DNA from 4 places in the Rhizobium sp. C104 genome. Region 2 is predicted to be linked to each of the others. Evidence: predicted binding sites of a transcription regulator. Region 2 holds the regulator's gene; each other region holds the start of a gene.
What was found. Region 2 encodes PhoB, which activates phosphate uptake and scavenging genes when phosphate is short. Its sites were predicted from a motif close to TGTCATNNANCTGTCAT; they were not measured.

Region 1 (4,312 bases), 1.0 Mb from region 2:
CGTGCACGAGCAGTTCATGACCGAGACGGCGGAGATCGCCGATATCGTCATTCCGGCGACGATGTTCGTCGAGCATGACGATATCTACCGGGCCGGCGGCCAGAACCATATCCTGCTCGGGCCGAAGCTGGTCGAGCCGCCGCCGAGCGTGCGCACCAATCTCTTCGTCATCGAGGAACTGGCCAAACGCCTCGGCGTCGCCGATCGCCCCGGCTTCGGCTTTTCAGCCCGCGAAATGGTCGATCGCTTGCTGGAATCGAGCGGCCTGCCGGATTACGAGCATTTCCTCGAACACAAATGGTTCGATCGCCAGCCGGCCTTCGAGGAGGCGCATTTCCTGAACGGCTTTGCTCATCCCGACGGCAAATTCCATTTCCGCCCGGACTGGATCGATCAGCCGGCGCCGAACAAGCCGCCGGCGGCGGTCGGCCTGCTCGGGCCGCATGGGGAGCTGCCTGTATTCCCCGATCAGGTCGATGTCATCGAAGTCGCTGATACCGACCATCCCTTTCGTCTGGCCACCTCGCCGGCGCGCAACTTCCTGAATTCGAGCTTCGCCGAGACCAAGACGTCGCGTCAGAAAGAGGGCCGTCCCGAGGTGATGATCAATCCGGCCGACGCTGAAGCCAATGGCATCGCCCACGGCGATCTGGTCCGCATCGGCAATAGTCGCGGCGACCTGCGCATCCATGCCCGCGTCACCACCGAGGTGAAGCCTGGCGTGCTGATCGCTGAAGGCCTCTGGCCGAACAAGGCGCATATCGATGGCGAGGGCATCAACGTGCTCACCGGCGCCGACCCGGTCGCGCCCTATGGCGGGCGGCCGTGCACGATAACAAGGTCTGGCTTCGCAAGGACACAGCATGATGCAGCCGAAATCACGCGTGAAGATCGTCAGCACGGAAACGCTGTCGAATGGGTGGACGAAGCTCAGCAGCTATCTGCTCGATTACATCGACCGCAAGGGCGCGACCCAACGCTTGAAGCGGGAGGTCTACCATCGCACGCCGGCAGCCTGCATCCTGCTTTATGATCCCAAGCGCGACCTCGTCGTTCTCGTCCGCCAGTTCCGCCTTGCCGTTCATATCAACGGTGATCCCGCCTGGATGATCGAGGTGCCGGCCGGCCTTCTCGATGACGATCATCCCGAACAGGCGATCCGCCGCGAGGCGATGGAAGAAACCGGTTACCACCTGCGCGACGCGCGTTTCCTGTTCAAATGCTACACTTCGCCCGGCGCCATCACCGAAGTCGTCCACTTCTTCGTCTCGCTGATCGACAGCGCCGACCGCGTGGCCGAAGGCGGCGGCCTGGACGAGGAGCACGAGGATATCGAGGTTCTCGAAGTCCCGCTCGATGAGGCCGCCCAAATGATCGAAAACGGCGAGATCTTCGACGCCAAGACGATCATGCTGCTGCAATGGGCTCTGTTGAACAGGCATAAACTTCGATAGCGGATGCGCGGTCTCGGGCAAGCCCGCAGGTTGGCCTCAAGACGGTTTCGCGATCGCGGTTGTGGCGTTCGAAATTTCATACGTTTGTCACGAAGCGGTTCTATCCGCTGCGGTCTGTCAATCATCGATGCGATCAGGAGAAAGCCCATGTGGCTCAGCAATTTCACCCTCGTTCTGCCAAACGAGGTGGTGAGTGAAGGTTCCGTGCGGGTCGAAGACGGCGCCATCGCCGAAATCAGACCCGAGCCGGTCGCCGGGGCTGCCATCGATGGCGGCGGGCGGCTTCTGATGCCGGGATTCGTCGATCTCCATGGCGACATGATCGAGCGAGAGATCGCGCCGCGGCCGAACGCGACGATGCCGATCGATTTCGGCATCCACGAACTCGACAAGAAGCTGGCCGCCGCCGGTGTTACCACGGCCTTTGCCGCCGTCTCCTTCGCCACCGAAAGCGTCTATGGCCACGTCCGCTCGCTGGAGACGACCTCGGCGGTGATCGAAGGCATCAACCGCCTGCGCGATGATCTGCTGATCGACCACCGCGTCCACGCCCGCTATGAAATCACCAATATCGGCGCCGCTGCCGCGCTCGAGCGCCTGCTGAATGCCGATCAGATCGACATGGTGTCGCTCACCGACCACACGCCCGGCCAGGGCCAGTACAACAACCTGCAAAGCTACATCCTCAGCATTTCCGAGCGCCGCGCCATCTCCGAGGAGATGGCCGCCGAGATCGTCGCCAAGCGCATCGCCATGCGCAATAACCCCGAAATCGAAGCCAAGCTGAAGGAGATCGTCGCGCTGTCGCTGAAGCACAAGCTCTCGCTTGCCTCGCATGACGACGACAGCGTCGAGAAGGTCGCCGAAATGCACGATCTCGGCGTCACCATCAGCGAGTTCCCGGTCACTGCGCCCGCCGCAGAAGAGGCGCGCCGCCGCGGTCTCTGGACGCTGATGGGCGCGCCGAATGCGCTGCGCGGCCAGTCGATGTCGGGCAATCTCAGCGCGCTCGATGCCGCAAGGGCCGGCCTGCTCAGCGTCATCGCCGCCGATTATCATCCGGCCGCCTTTGTGCCCGGCATCTTCAAGCTCGCCGAGATGGTGGAAGGCGGCCTGCCTTCAGCCGTCGCCATGGCGACCGGCAACGCCGCCCGCTCCGCCGGCCTATCGGACCGCGGCGAAATCGCCATCGGCCAGCGCGCCGATTTGGTCGTGGTCGAGCGGGGCGACATCAACCGCGTCCGAGCCACCTTCCGCGCCGGTCGCTTCGTCTACAGCGACGGTACGCTGCATCCGTTGCGGGCGTTGGCGGCTTAGCGGCACGTCTGAGCGTCGAGACAGAATGACGAGATCACGGCGAAACGGGCTTTCTCGTCGGCGGTACCCGGACTGAACAAGACTGCCAACGATGCGGAATCAAGATGTCATCTGAGCCAAGGTTGCTGCACAAGGAGTGGGGGCTGCTGCCTCTGGTTTTAAGTGGAATTGCAACAGTATCTGTAATTATTATATCAATTTACTATGATAACCAATATGAAATCCCGAAGATCTACATAGGCGGTAGATACATACAGTGCCAGAAGTCGGTTGCTTCCTTATTAAATGCCATAGCGTTGGTGTATAAATACCCAGGATTGGCTCTTATAGTTATTTCATTGAGTTCCGTTATTTTTTGTTATGTTTATGACAGAGGTATGTTTATATTTATAATAATATGTTTTGTTCTTTTCAGCTATCCGTTCACCACCATATTGGCTGGATCCAAGATTGTTTTAAGTGAATCCTCGATGGAGACCATGTGCGAAAGAGGAGGTTACGGATCTGTTGCGATCCATCTTCCGGTGTTGTTTTTGTCGTCCTACGTGATCATTGGAAACATTGTTCTCTTAGCCAAGCGCTGGCTTAGAGGAAGAACCAAAAATGGCTGAGACGATGAGAGTGGGGTGATTATCGCCTTATCCTTCATGTCGCGAGCGCTGGAATCACAGATTGTTTGCCTCATGACGTACAACTTGTTTCTTGTTTCATTCCTTTTGTATCGCAACAGCCACAGCTGCACTGAGAAATGACTGCAGGAAAACCGGCAGACGCCGGGAGATTACGCTGATCGAAAAGGAGTTGGAAGGCTTGCCGCGCCTGTTCGATCAGGGGCTCGTTCCTGCCAACGGGTATATGCGCTGCAGCGGTTGTGCGCATGGTATTTGACTTGGGAAAGCTACCTGCCTGGCAGGTATATCAGCAACCTAACAGCGGTCGCCGATCAGCGAGATGAGCTGGGCCTTGGGCGCAACGGCCGAAGCCTCTTCGCCGATGGCCTTGCCGCCTTCCATCGTCACGCGGCCTTCGGCGAAGAGCCGCAGTGCCTGCGGATAAATCTGGTGTTCGACGGTCAGCACGCGGGCGGCAAGGCTTTCGGCCGTGTCGCCGGAAAGGATCGGGACGGCGGCTTGGCCGATGACCGGCCCTTCATCCATGCCTTCGGTGACGAAATGCACGGTGCAGCCGGCGATGCGCATGCCGGCGTCGATCGCGCGCTGATGGGTATGCAGGCCGGGAAACAGCGGCAGCAGGGAAGGGTGGATGTTGAGCATCCGGCCTTCGTAACGCTGAATGAAGGTCGGCGTGAGCAGTCGCATATAGCCGGCCAGGCAGAGGATATCGGGCGAAAGTTCGTCGAGTGCCGAAAAGATCGCCGCCTCATGCGCATCCTTGCTGGCATACTCCTTGCGGGGAAAGGCGTAGGTGGCGATGCCTTCGGCGGCCGCCTTGGCAAGCCCGCCGGCCTCCGCCTTGTCGGAGATCACGCCCACGATTTCGGCCGGGTAGTCGGCGGCTTTCGCCGCCGCAACCAGGGCCAT
Region 2 (4,312 bases):
TACTAGACTGCATGCGGCGGAACTAGTCACCAAAATTGATCAAGCGTTTCTTGTTTCGGAGGCTTCCGGGACAACGGTGAGGGATTCTGCCATCACCAACGCAAAAGGTGGAGACAGGGCATGAACTGGACAGACGAGCGGGTCGAGAAACTCAAGAAGCTCTGGGCCGAAGGACTGAGCGCCAGCCAGATCGCGGCGCAACTTGGCGGTGTCAGCAGAAACGCTGTGATCGGCAAGGTTCACCGGCTGAGCCTTCCCGGCCGCGCCAAGGCCGGCGGCACGGCCGCCGCGGCGCGCACGCCGAAACGCAATACATCGGCACCGCGCGCACCGAACTACGCCTCGCGGATCGCTACCCGCACCGTTACCCGCCAGCAGGGCGCGACGATGCTGAAGGAAGAGATCGAGATCGAAACGGTCGAGGAAATGGAATACGTGCCGAAGGGCAACGTGGTCGTGCCGATCTCGCGCCGCCTCGGCCTGACGGAACTGACCGAACGCACCTGCAAATGGCCGGTCGGCGATCCGCTGAAGGACGACTTCCACTTCTGCGGCTGCGAATCCCCGACAACTCGCCCTATTGCAGCTATCACCAGAAGCTAGCCTACCAGCCGGTGAACGAACGCCGCCGCGCGGCCGCGCGGGCGAGCTGAGCGGGCGACATTGCAGAGAATTCGAAAACGGGCCGAGTGGCCCGTTTTTTTATGCGAGTGGGCTGGGTGTGGCTGCCCCTCATCCGCCTGCCGGCACCTTCTCCCCGCTTGCGCGGCGAAGGGGATATGCCGCGACCTCTCGGTCCCTCTCCAACGTCACGTAGGACACGTCTCCTCGCCCCGTTTAAGGGGGTCCGAAGGACGGGTCGAGACGAGTGGCTCGACCCCGGTCGGGTTAGAGTGAGGGGCCGACACCGGCACAAAAGATGGAAACCCCTCAGGCTTCCATCGAATAGCCGGCGCCGCGGACGGTGCGGATGACGTCTTGCATGTTGGAGAAGTTCAACGCCTTGCGCAGGCGGCCGACATGGACGTCGACGGTGCGTTCGTCGACATAGATGTCGTGGCCCCAGACGCCGTCGAGGAGCTGCGAGCGGGAGAAGACCCGGCCGGGCGACGACATCAGGAATTCCAAGAGGCGGAATTCGGTGGGGCCGAGGCGGACTTCGCGGCTCTTGCGGTGGACGCGGTGGGTTTCGCGGTCGAGTTCGATATCGCCGCATTTCAGCACGGTCGACAACACCTCGGGGCGGGCGCGGCGCAGCATCGCCTTGACGCGGGCGACGAGTTCCGGGGTCGAGAAAGGCTTGACGACATAATCGTCGGCGCCCGTCGACAATCCGCGGACGCGCTCGCTCTCCTCACCGCGCGCCGTCAGCATGATGATCGGCAGGCGCTCGGTTTCCGGTCGCATGCGCAGTCGCCGGCAAAGTTCGATGCCGGAGACGCCGGGCAGCATCCAGTCGAGGATAAGAAGGTCGGGCGTGCGCTCCTGAAGCCTGATTTCGGCCTCGTCGCCACGAAGGATGGTATCGACCTCGAAGCCCTCAGCTTCGAGATTGTAGCGAAGAAGCACGCTCAGGGCTTCCTCGTCTTCAACAACTGCAACTCTCGGGATCATGCGTGTCGGTCTCCTCGCGCATGATCCTTAAACCGGGGGTGATTTAAGCAATGCATCCTGCGCAAATTCATAAAAATTGGCTGCGACCTTTTCGCGCGCCCCACATGGGCGCGCGCGCAATCGTCTGGTTTAGGCGGTTATTCCGTGACCGCGCCGACGGTGTTGGCGCTGTCGTCCTTCGGACGGTCGCCTTCCGGCTGTGCTCCGGTCGCCATGTAATAAATGGTCTCGGCGATGTTGGTGGCGTGATCGCCGATGCGCTCGATGTTCTTGGCGCAGAAGAGAAGATGCGTGCAGCTGGTGATGTTGCGCGGATCTTCCATCATGTAGGTCAACAGCTCGCGGAACAGCGAGGTGTACATCGCGTCGATCTCGTTGTCGCGCTCGCGGATCGCACTCGCCTTGTCGGCGGCGCGTGTCGTGTAGACGTCGAGCACTTCCTTGAGCTGGACGAGCGCCAGCTCGGACAGATGCTCGAGACCGCGGGCGAGCTTGCGCGGGACGCCGGTACTCTGCACGGCGATGACGCGCTTGGCGGTGTTCTTGCCGAGGTCGCCGACGCGTTCGAGATCGGCGGCGATGCGGATCGAACCCATGATTTCGCGCAGGTCCGAAGCCATCGGCTGACGGCGGGCGATGGTGACGATCGCCTTGTCGCCGATTTCGCGCTCGGCGTGATCGAGGATCACGTCGTCGGAAATCACCTTCTGGGCCAGCGCGGTATCGCCGTTGACCAGCGCCCGGACGGATTCGGCGACCATCTGCTCGGCCAGGCCGCCCATTTCGGAAATCCGCCTGGACAGGAACTTCAGATCATCATCATAGGCAGAATAAATATGTGTCGATGCCATGGGGCTTTATCCTCGAATAACGGGAAGGCTTGGTGACGCCAAAATCAGCCGAAGCGACCCATGATGTAGTCCTGGGTGCGCGGATCGTCGGGATTGGTGAACATCTTGTCGGTGTCGTTCTCCTCGACCAGATTGCCGAGGTGGAACATGGCGGTGCGCTGCGAGACGCGCGCGGCCTGCTGCATGGAGTGGGTGACGATGACGATCGTATAATTCTCACGCAGTTCGTGGATCAGCTCCTCTACCTTGGCGGTGGCAATCGGGTCGAGCGCCGAGCAGGGCTCGTCCATCAGGATGACTTCAGGGCTGACGGCGACGGCACGCGCAATGCAGAGACGCTGCTGTTGGCCGCCGGAGAGGCCGGTGCCGGATTCATGCACCCGGTCCTTGACCTCGTTCCAGAGGCCGGCTCGCTGCAGGCTGGTCTCGACAATCTGGTCGAGATCGGCCTTCGACTTGGCCAGGCCATGGATGCGCGGGCCGTAGGAGACGTTTTCGTAAATCGTTTTCGGGAACGGGTTCGGCTTCTGGAAAACCATGCCGACGCGGGCGCGAAGTTCGACGACGTCGATATCGGGATCATAGATATCGTCGCCGTCCAGGGTGATCTTGCCGGCGACGCGGCAGCCGTCAATCGTGTCGTTCATGCGGTTGAGGCTCCGCAGAAAGGTCGACTTGCCGCAGCCGGACGGGCCGATCAGCGCGGTTACGGTGTTTTCGCGGATGTTCAGGTTCACATCGAAAAGCGCGCGCTTCTCGCCGTAGTAAACCGAGACATCCTGACCGATCATCTTATACGGGACGTTGCTCATCTTCTGATCCAGCGCCTTTTCAACTGCAGCTTCCGTCAACATATTCATGATGTTTAACTCCGTTTACCAGCGGCGCTCGAAGCGACGACGCAAGAGGATGGCGCCCATGTTCATGACGATCAGGAACAGGAGCAGGACGATGATGGCACCCGAAGTACGCTCGACGAAGGCACGTTCGGCCTCGTTCGCCCACATATAGACCTGCACCGGCAGAGCCGTCGAGGGATCGAGCGGTGTCGTCGGCGCGTTGGCGACGAAGGCGACCATGCCGATCAAGAGCAGCGGCGCGGTTTCGCCGAGCGCATGCGCCAGGCCGATGATCGTGCCGGTGAGGATGCCGGGCATGGCGAGCGGCAGAACATGGTGGAATACCATCTGCATCTTCGAGGCCCCGAGGCCAAGCGCTGCGGCGCGGATCGACGGCGGCACGGCGCGCAGCGCGGCGCGCGTCGCGATGATGATCGTCGGCAGGGTCATCAGCGTCAGCACCAGGCCGCCGACCAGCGAGGCCGAACGCGGCAGGCCGACGAAGTTGATGAAGACGGAAAGGCCGAGCAGACCATAGACGATCGAAGGGACGGCGGCGAGGTTGTTGATGTTGACCTCGATCAGATCCGTCAGTCGGTTCTTCGGCGCAAACTCCTCGAGATAGATCGAGGCGGCAACGCCGATCGGCAGCGCCAGCACCAGCACGATCAGCATCAGGTAGAGCGAGCCGATGAGGGCGACGCCAAGACCCGCGGCCTCCGGACGGCTGGAATTGCCGTTGACGAAGAGGCCGGTGTTGAACTGCTTGTGCAGAGCGCCGCTCGCCTTCAGCTCGTTCATCCAGCCAACCTGCTTGTCGTTGACCTTGCGGTTCTTTTCATCGACCGAGAGGTCGATCTGGCCCTTGTTGGCGCTGTCGACATTGGCGTCGGCGAGCACGGTGACATTGACGCTCTTGCCGATGATCGACGGGTCGGCGACGACCATGTCGCGCAGCTGGATCGGCGCACTCTTGGAAAGCATGGCGGATGCATCGCGCACGTCAGG
Region 3 (4,312 bases), 370 kb from region 2:
CATGAAGGAAGCCGCCGAATGAGCGATCTGGCCAGCTACAACTTCGCCTATCTCGACGAACAGACCAAGCGGATGATCCGCCGCGCCATCCTGAAGGCGATCGCCATTCCGGGCTATCAGGTTCCTTTCGCCTCGCGTGAAATGCCCATGCCCTATGGCTGGGGCACCGGCGGCGTGCAGGTGACGGCCTCGATCATCGGGCCCGACGACGTGCTGAAGGTCATCGACCAGGGCGCCGACGACACGACCAATGCCGTTTCCATCCGCGCCTTTTTCCAGAAGGTCGCCAATGTCGCGGTGACGACGCATACCAAGGATGCGACGATCATCCAGACGCGCCACCGCATTCCCGAAGAAAAGCTCGGGGTCGGGCAGGTGCTCGTCTACCAGGTGCCGATCCCCGAGCCGCTCCGCTTCCTCGAGCCGCGTGAGACCGAGACGCGCAAGATGCACGCGCTCGAAGAATACGGTCTCATGCATGTGAAGCTCTACGAGGATATCGCCCATAACGGCCGCATCTCGCGGACTTACGCCTATCCGGTGAAGGTCCACGGCCGCTATGTCATGGACCCGTCGCCGACGCCGAAATTCGACAATCCGAAGATGCACATGTCGGAGGCGCTGCAGCTCTTCGGCGCCGGCCGCGAGAAGCGCATCTATGCGGTTCCGCCCTATACCGACGTCGTCAGCCTGGATTTCGAGGACTATCCCTTCGATATCCAGCGTTTCGATAAACCCTGCGCCCTCTGCGGTGCCGAGGATGTCTATCTCGACGAAGTGGTTCTCGACGACAAGGGCGGGCGGATGTTCGTCTGCTCCGACACCGATCATTGCGAAGACCGCCGCGCGCACGGACATGCCGGCGAGATGCTGGCCCGGGAGGCTGCAGAATGAGCGATATCCCGCTTCTCAAAGTCCATGACGTTTCGAAATTCTACGGCAGCCGCATCGGCTGCCGCGATGTCTCCTTCGATCTCTGGCCGGGCGAAGTGCTGGCCATCGTCGGCGAGTCCGGCTCCGGCAAGACGACGCTGCTGAATTGCCTCTCCACCCGGCTGCTGCCGACCACCGGCAGCGTCGAATATCACATGCGCGACGGCAGCTACCGCGATCTCTACCGCATGAACGAAGCCGAGCGGCGTTTCCTGATGCGCACCGACTGGGGCTTCGTGCACCAGAATCCGGCTGACGGCCTGCGCATGGCGGTGTCGGCGGGCGCCAACGTCGGCGAACGGCTGATGGCGATCGGCGACCGGCACTACGGCAAGATCCGCGCCTCGGCGATCGACTGGCTGGAACGTGTCGAGATCGATGCCGACCGCATCGACGACCAGCCGCGCGCCTTTTCCGGCGGCATGCGCCAGCGCCTGCAGATCGCCCGCAATCTCGTCACCGGCCCGCGCCTCGTCTTCATGGACGAACCCACCGGCGGCCTCGACGTCTCGGTGCAAGCGCGCCTGCTCGATCTGGTGCGCGGCCTCGTTAACGATCTCGGGCTCTCGGCGATCGTCGTCACCCACGATCTCGCCGTCGCCCGCCTGCTCTCGCACCGGATGATGGTGATGAAAGACGGCTACGTCATCGAACACGGGCTCACCGACCGGGTGCTCGACGATCCGCGCGAACCCTACACGCAGCTGCTGGTCTCCTCGATCCTGCAGGTCTGAGCGCCACTGCAGGTCAAAAACCAGGAAAGAAGACATCATGCCAACGCCCCTCGTCGTTTCCGAAGTCTCGAAAAGCTTCACCATGCATCTGCGCGACGGCATCCGGCTGCCCGTCGTTTCCAATGTCGCCTTCTCGGTCGCCTCAGGCGAATGCGTCGTGCTCGGCGGCCCATCGGGCGTCGGCAAGAGCTCGCTGCTGAAGATGATCTACGGCAATTATGCTGTCGACACCGGCCAGATCCTCATTCGTCACGACGGACGCATCGTCGATCTCGCCGCCGCCGATCCGCGCACCGTGCTCCACGTGCGGCGCCATACGCTCGGTTACGTCAGCCAGTTCCTGCGTACCGTGCCTCGCGTCGCGGCGATCGACGTGGTCGCCGAACCGCTGGTGGCGCGCGGCGAGGACGCCGGCACGGCGCGGGAAAAGGCCGGCGCCCTGCTTGCCAGGCTCAACCTGCCGGAAGCGCTCTGGCAGCTTCCGCCCGCCACTTTCTCCGGCGGCGAACAGCAGCGTGTCAACATCGCCCGCGGCTTCATCACCGAACACAGAATCCTGCTCCTCGACGAACCCACCGCCTCGCTCGACGCCCGGAACCGTGCCGTCGTCGTCGGCATGATCGAGGAAAAGAAGCAGGCGGGCGTCGCCCTTCTCGGCATCTTCCACGACGGGGAAGTACGCGAGGCGGTCGCCGACCGCATTCTCGACGTTCAGCTCTTCTCTCCCGGAAAGATCGCCGCATGAACCGCAAGCTGGGTATCGAGCCCTCTATCCATGAGACAGCCTCCGTCAGCGAGTCCAGCTTCGGACGCTATACGGAGGTTTCCGAACGCTGCCGCATCAGCGAGGCGACCTTCGGCGACTATTCCTACATCATGCAGGACGGCTCCGTCTGGTGCGCGACGATCGGCAAGTTCGTCAATATCGCCGCCGCCGTGCGCATCAATGCCACCAATCATCCGACCTGGCGGGCGACGCTGCATCATTTCACCTACCGCGCCGCCGATTACTGGCCGGACGGCGACATGGAGGAGGACTTCTTCGCCTGGCGGCGCGCAAACCGCGTGACGGTCGGGAATGACGTCTGGATCGGCCATGGGGCGACCCTCCTGCCGGGCGTCACCGTCGGCAACGGCGCGGTGATCGGCGCCGGCGCCGTCGTCTCGAAGGACGTGGCGGCCTACTCGATCGTCGGCGGCGTGCCGGCTAAATTGATCCGCGAGCGCTTTCCGAAAGCGGTCGGCGAGCGTATGGACAGGCTTGGCTGGTGGGACTGGGACCATGACCTTCTGCGCCAGGCGTTGCAGGATTTTCGCAACCTGAGCGCGGAAGATTTTCTAGCGAGATACGGTGGATAAACCTCCGATATAGGCACGGAGAATTGTGACACGAACTACACAAATATGACATGCGAGGTTCATCAAGCGGGACTAATGCGATCCTGACCAAAGGACTGGATCGCAAGGGAAGAGCATGATGTTCGAGCTCAAGAATGTCACACGCCGTTTCGGAAAAAAGCTCGCCGTCGATTCCGTCACGCTCGCCATCCCGCAGGGCCAGATGGTCGGCATCATCGGCCGCTCCGGCGCCGGCAAGTCGACGCTGCTGCGGATGATCAACCGGCTGCAGGAGCCGAGCTCCGGCTCCATTCATTTCGCCGGCGTCGAGGTTTCCGGGCTTCGCGGCGGGGCGCTGCGCAACTGGCAGCGCGACTGCGCAATGATCTTCCAGCAGTTCAACCTGGTGCCACGCCTGGATGTCCTCACCAATGTCATGCTCGGCCGCCTTAACCACCGCTCGACGCTTCTCAGCCTCCTCAACATCTTCACCCGCGAGGAACGTGTGCATGCGATCGCAGCGCTCGAACGCCTCGGCATCGAGCAGACGGCGTTGCAGCCAGCCGGCACGCTGTCCGGCGGCCAGCAGCAGCGCGTGGCGATCGCGCGGGCGCTGATGCAGAACCCGAAGATGGTTCTTGCCGACGAGCCGATTGCCTCGCTCGATCCGCTGAATGCCAAGATCGTCATGGATGCGCTGCGCGATATCAACGAGCGCGAGGGCATCACCGTCATCACCAACCTTCATACGCTCGATACCGCCCGCAACTATTGTGAGCGCATCGTCGGCATGGCCGGCGGCTGTGTCGTCTTCGACGGCAAGGGCTCGGAACTGACCGCCGAGGCGGTGAAGGCGATCTACGGGACGGACAGGGATGGTGCCGGCATCGACGAAACGATGACCTCGACATCCATCAATCCGGCTACCGAGCGGGCAGACAATCAATCCGCCGGCACCCAACCGCTGGCGCTGGCCGGCCTCTGAGCGAGGCGGCCGCGATCGAACGCCCGCGTCAAGGGCACACTTCTTCGTAACGGAAGACCGGGGGCACCGGTCAATAGGAGAGACGACATGTTGAAGAAAGCACTCTTTGCGGCAACGGCGCTCTTCGCGCTCGCCGGCGCTGCCCATGCAGCCGATCTCAAGGAATTCCGCATCGGCATTCTCGGCGGCGAAAACGAAACCGACCGCTTGCGCAACTATACCTGCCTTGCCGACCACCTGAAGCAGGAATTCGGCTTCGAGAAGGTGTCGCTGTTCCCCGCCGCCGATTATGACGGCGTTATCCAGGGCCTGCTCGGCGGCA
Region 4 (4,312 bases), 1.4 Mb from region 2:
TCGGCGGTGCGGTTCGGCGAGGCTTCCGTTGTGCCGGCGCCGGGCGCCAGTGTTGCGAAAATCGGCGAAAGGTGCTGAACGGTGCCCTTCTCGCCGCCGATCATCAGGCAGTAGCCGCGCTCCAGGCCGAACACGCCGCCACTGGTGCCGACATCGACATAGTGGATGCCCTTGGTGATAAGGTCGGCGCCGCGGCGGATATCGTCGTGGTAATAGGAATTGCCGCCGTCGATGACGATGTCGCCATTCTCAAGCAGCGGCACCAGGTTCGCGAGCACCTTGTCGACGATCGCCGCCGGCAGCATCAGCCAGATCGCCCGCGGATGCGAGAGCTTCGAGACGAACTCTTCGAGCGAAGCACTGCCGGTCGCACCGAGGCCTGCGAGTTCGGCAACGCTTTCCGGCCTGGCGTCGTAGACGACGCATTCGTGACCGCCCCGCATCAGGCGCTGGACCATGTAATTGCCCATGCGGCCCAAACCAACCATGCCAAGCTGCATAATGAAATCTCCTGGAAATCGAGATGAAGTGTCGATTCCGGAAACTAGCACCCGCAGTGTGACAGGCAAGCGAACTCTCGCTACTCTTGGCGAATGCGACGATTACGCCGCCGATCTCCTTGAAGCCGACTTGCCGGTCAGGCGTCCGGCGCGCTGGCCGGCTCTCCCTTCATTTCGCTGAGGAACATGCCCTCGCGCAGATTGATGCCGTATTCGACGAAAGCCTTCATGCAGCAGAGCATCTGCGTCCAGCCTTCACAGTTGAGATAGGTGCCGCGCCGGCCGGCATCGTCCTCACGCCAGCCGCTCTCGGCGATGGTCACCAGCGTGCCGCCATCTTCGAGCGGCTTGAAGTTCATCTCCACCGACGTCTTATAGGTCTTCTTGTCGTCGCCCGTGCCGCCATCCCAGCTGAGCACGATGCGACTTTCCGGCACGAGTTCGACCACCTCCACCTGGGCGTCCTTCCACCAGGTCACAGTGGTGCCCTTGACCAGCGGCGCGCTCGCCCCGCCGATCGTGGTGAAATAGCTGCTGAGCTTCTTCGGGTTGACGACAGCGTCGAATACCTCTGCGACGGGTCGGCCGATACGGCCTGAAACGCGGATTCCGAGAGACATGGTCCTTCTCCTCTTCTCCATTGTGTGAGTTTCCATTGTACTCGGCGCCATTATGTTATAAAAATATAACATGTCAAGCGAATCGACCGACGACCCCGTTTTCAAGGCGCTGGCGCATCATCGCCGGCGCGAAATTCTCGACCTGCTCAAGGATGCCCCCCGCACGACGGGGGCGCTTTGCGAAATGTTTCCGCAGATGGACCGCTGCACCGTGATGCAGCATCTGAAAGTGCTGGAAGAGGCCGATCTGGTCATCGCCAGGAAGGAGGGCCGCGAACGCTGGAACCACCTGAACAGCCTGCCGATCAAGCACATCCATGACCGCTGGATCAGCGCCTATGCCGGACACGCTCTATCGATCCTCGACCGGTTGAAAAACGATCTCGAAGGCCAGCCGGAACAATGATCCGGCCTGCAGCTTTCCTGCACCCCCATGCATAATTTATGCGTTGCCTGGCAATCCCGGCCTTTATAGCCTCCGGCGCCGAAACACTGAAGAGGCGGTGCGATGACGATACTGGTGACGGGAAGCGCTGGCCATCTCGGCGAGGCGCTGATGCGTAGCCTGAGAGGTGAAGGCCGGCCGGCGCGCGGCATCGATGTCAAGCCGTCGGCTTTCACCGACATGGTCGGCTCGATCGGCGATCGTGCTTTTGTCAGACAGGCGATGTCGGACATTCGCCACGTCGTCCATGCCGCGACCCTGCACAAGCCGCATGTGGCGACCCATGGAAATTGCGATTTCCTAGACACCAATGTCGGCGGCACGCTGAACCTGCTCGAAGAGGCGATCGCCGCGGACGTTGCAAGCTTCGTCTTCACCAGCACCACCAGCACCTTCGGTGCGGCATTGACGCCGGCCGCGGGCCAGCCGGCCGCATGGATCACCGAGGAGGTACTGCCGGTTGCCAAAAACATCTACGGCGTGACGAAACTCGCTGCCGAAGGCCTGTGCGAACTCTTCGCCCGCAAATCCCGCCTGCCGGTCGTCATTCTCAGGACCTCGCGTTTCTTCCCCGAACGCGACGATGATCCTGATATTCGCGGCGGCTATTCGGCAGAGAATGCACAAGCCAACGAGCTTCTTCACCGCCGCGTCGACATCGCCGATGTGGCCGGCGCCCATCTGCTGGCGCTCGATAAGGCACCGGCAGTCGGCTTCGGCCGCTACATCATCTCGGCCACGACGCCATTTTCGTCGGACGATCTCGCCGAGATCAGGCGCGACGCGCCTGCCGCCGTCGAGCGGTTGTTTCCAGGTGCGGGTACGCTCTATGCCGAGCGCGGCTGGAAGATGTTCCCGAGCCTCGGTCGCGTCTATGTCAACGCCCGCGCGAGGCGGAAACTCGGCTGGCAGCCGCGCTATGATTTTCGTTTCGTGCTCGATTGCCTCAGCGACAAAAGGGAATGGCGCAGCCCGCTGGCGCTCGATGTCGGCTCGAGGGGCTACCACGACGAGGTCTTCACCGAAGGACCTTACCCGGTCGATCAGGCAACGGCCTGAATTGCAGGCTCTCCCGCATAATTCCTTCAATCGGAACCGATTTAAAGATAAAATCATGCAGCACTTCAAAAGTGCTACAACGTCCTTAGCGCGTCCTTTCAGACGCGCGGCGCTGTAGGAGCGTCATCCAGATATCACGATCCCATCCTAGACCGTTAGCCGGGGATATGGGGGACGAGATCCAGGACGTGTTCTCTCTGCGGATCGATCCCAAGGCCGAGGGTGTCATTTGAAGCGGTGTCCAGCCTGCGGGCGGAAGCCGCTGCAGGAACGCTTTGACCGAGAGGGTATTTCATGAACAACGTCAAATCATACGCATCGCGGCTGTTTGCTGCGGTTCTCGCGGCATCCGCCGCCATTCCGGCCGCAACAAGCGCGGAGAATTCCGCCACCGTCGGCAGCCTTACCTTCGTCAACAAGGGCCTGGTCGGCATCGGCCGCATCCCGGCCAATCAGCGCGACAAATTCGGCGAAACCTTCGGCTCCGGCTCCGGCATGGCGATCGATTCCGCCGCCTGGAGCCGCGATGGCGCCGGTTACAAGGGCACGCTCTACCTGTTGCCCGACCGCGGTTACAACGCCGTCGGCACCGTCGACTATCGGCCGCGCCTGAACACCATTGCGATCGGCCTGACACCGACCGCTCCGGGTGCGGCGCCAGAGAACGGCAAGGAGCAATCCGGGGTCGATGCGAAACTTGTCGATTCCACCCTGTTTGTCGATGACAAGGGCGGCGACATGACCGGCCTCGACCCGGAATCCGGCGTCCGCGCCGCCGCCGGCGACTTTCCGCCGCTGCCGCAGGCTGTAAACGGCAAGATCGCGCTCGACAATGAAGCCATCATCCACATGACCGACGGAAGCATGTTCGTCAGCGACGAATACGGCCCCTATATCTATCGCTTCGCAGCCGACGGTCACCTGCTCTCGGCTACCCAGCCGCCGAAGGCGCTGTTGCCGATGCGCAAGGGCGCGCTGAGCTTCGCCTCCAACAATCCCGGCCCCGGCGTATCCGCTCCGGATCCGAAGGACCCGGAGACCGGCCGCCAGAACAACCAGGGCCTTGAAGGCATGGCGATGACGCCGGACGGCAAGTTCATCATAGCAGTGCTGCAGTCGGCAGCCCGCCAGGATGGCGGCGATTCCGGCTCGACCCGCCAGAATACCCGCGCCATGATCTATGACGCCGCCGATCCCGATCACCTGAAGCTGGTGCACGAATATGTCGTGCCGCTGCCGGTCTTCAAAGATGCCAAGGACAAGACGGTGATCGCGGCAGAAAGCGAAATCGTCGCCCTTTCCGACAAGACCTTCCTGATGCTTGCCCGCGACAGCGGCAACGGTCAGGGCCTGAAGGGCGACACCTCGCTCTACCGCAAGATCAACATCGTCGATCTCTCCACTGCGACCGATATCGCCGGCAGCAATTTCGATGCCGGCAAGCCGATCGCGCCGAAGGGCGTCGTCGATCCTTCGCTGACGCCGGCGACGCTGACGCCTTTCATCGACATCAACGACAAGGCCGAGCTTACCCGCTTCGGCCTGCACAATGGCGCACCGAACGACAAGAACAACCTGTCGGAAAAATGGGAAGCCATGGGTCTTGCGAGCGTTCTCGATCCGAACCTGCCGGACGACTATTTCCTGCTTGTCGCCAACGACAACGACTTCCTGACGCAGGATGGTTT

Region 1: a site for PhoB is predicted at 1,529-1,545, ahead of MF410_RS11420 (alpha-D-ribose 1-methylphosphonate 5-triphosphate diphosphatase). Genes of this name have one in related genera too.
Region 3: a site for PhoB is predicted at 3,061-3,077, ahead of phnC (phosphonate ABC transporter ATP-binding protein). Genes of this name have one in related genera too.
Region 4: a site for PhoB is predicted at 2,746-2,762, ahead of MF410_RS22920 (esterase-like activity of phytase family protein). Genes of this name have one in related genera too.

What each region holds. Positions count from the first base shown of each region.
Region 1 covers NZ_CP092348.1:2,074,433-2,078,744, reverse strand. The annotation lists partial or broken gene MF410_RS11430 (molybdopterin oxidoreductase family protein) at 1-867, shown strand, start outside; gene MF410_RS11425 (NUDIX domain-containing protein) at 864-1,454, shown strand; gene MF410_RS11420 (alpha-D-ribose 1-methylphosphonate 5-triphosphate diphosphatase) at 1,602-2,771, shown strand; gene MF410_RS11415 (hypothetical protein) at 2,876-3,382, shown strand; gene purN (phosphoribosylglycinamide formyltransferase) at 3,698-4,312, opposite strand, start outside.
Region 2 covers NZ_CP092348.1:3,093,650-3,097,961, forward strand. The annotation lists partial or broken gene MF410_RS16470 (GcrA family cell cycle regulator) at 121-653, shown strand; gene phoB (phosphate regulon transcriptional regulator PhoB) at 931-1,614, opposite strand; gene phoU (phosphate signaling complex protein PhoU) at 1,752-2,465, opposite strand; gene pstB (phosphate ABC transporter ATP-binding protein PstB) at 2,510-3,325, opposite strand; gene pstA (phosphate ABC transporter permease PstA) at 3,341-4,312, opposite strand, start outside.
Region 3 covers NZ_CP092348.1:3,465,733-3,470,044, forward strand. The annotation lists gene MF410_RS18390 (carbon-phosphorus lyase complex subunit PhnI) at 1-22, shown strand, start outside; gene MF410_RS18395 (alpha-D-ribose 1-methylphosphonate 5-phosphate C-P-lyase PhnJ) at 19-894, shown strand; gene phnK (phosphonate C-P lyase system protein PhnK) at 891-1,667, shown strand; gene phnL (phosphonate C-P lyase system protein PhnL) at 1,705-2,412, shown strand; gene MF410_RS18410 (DapH/DapD/GlmU-related protein) at 2,409-3,026, shown strand; gene phnC (phosphonate ABC transporter ATP-binding protein) at 3,145-3,990, shown strand; partial or broken gene phnD (phosphonate ABC transporter substrate-binding protein) at 4,078-4,312, shown strand, end outside.
Region 4 covers NZ_CP092348.1:4,446,005-4,450,316, reverse strand. The annotation lists gene gnd (phosphogluconate dehydrogenase (NAD(+)-dependent, decarboxylating)) at 1-500, opposite strand, end outside; gene MF410_RS22935 (SRPBCC domain-containing protein) at 638-1,120, opposite strand; gene MF410_RS22930 (metalloregulator ArsR/SmtB family transcription factor) at 1,191-1,526, shown strand; gene MF410_RS22925 (NAD(P)-dependent oxidoreductase) at 1,629-2,624, shown strand; gene MF410_RS22920 (esterase-like activity of phytase family protein) at 2,919-4,312, shown strand, end outside.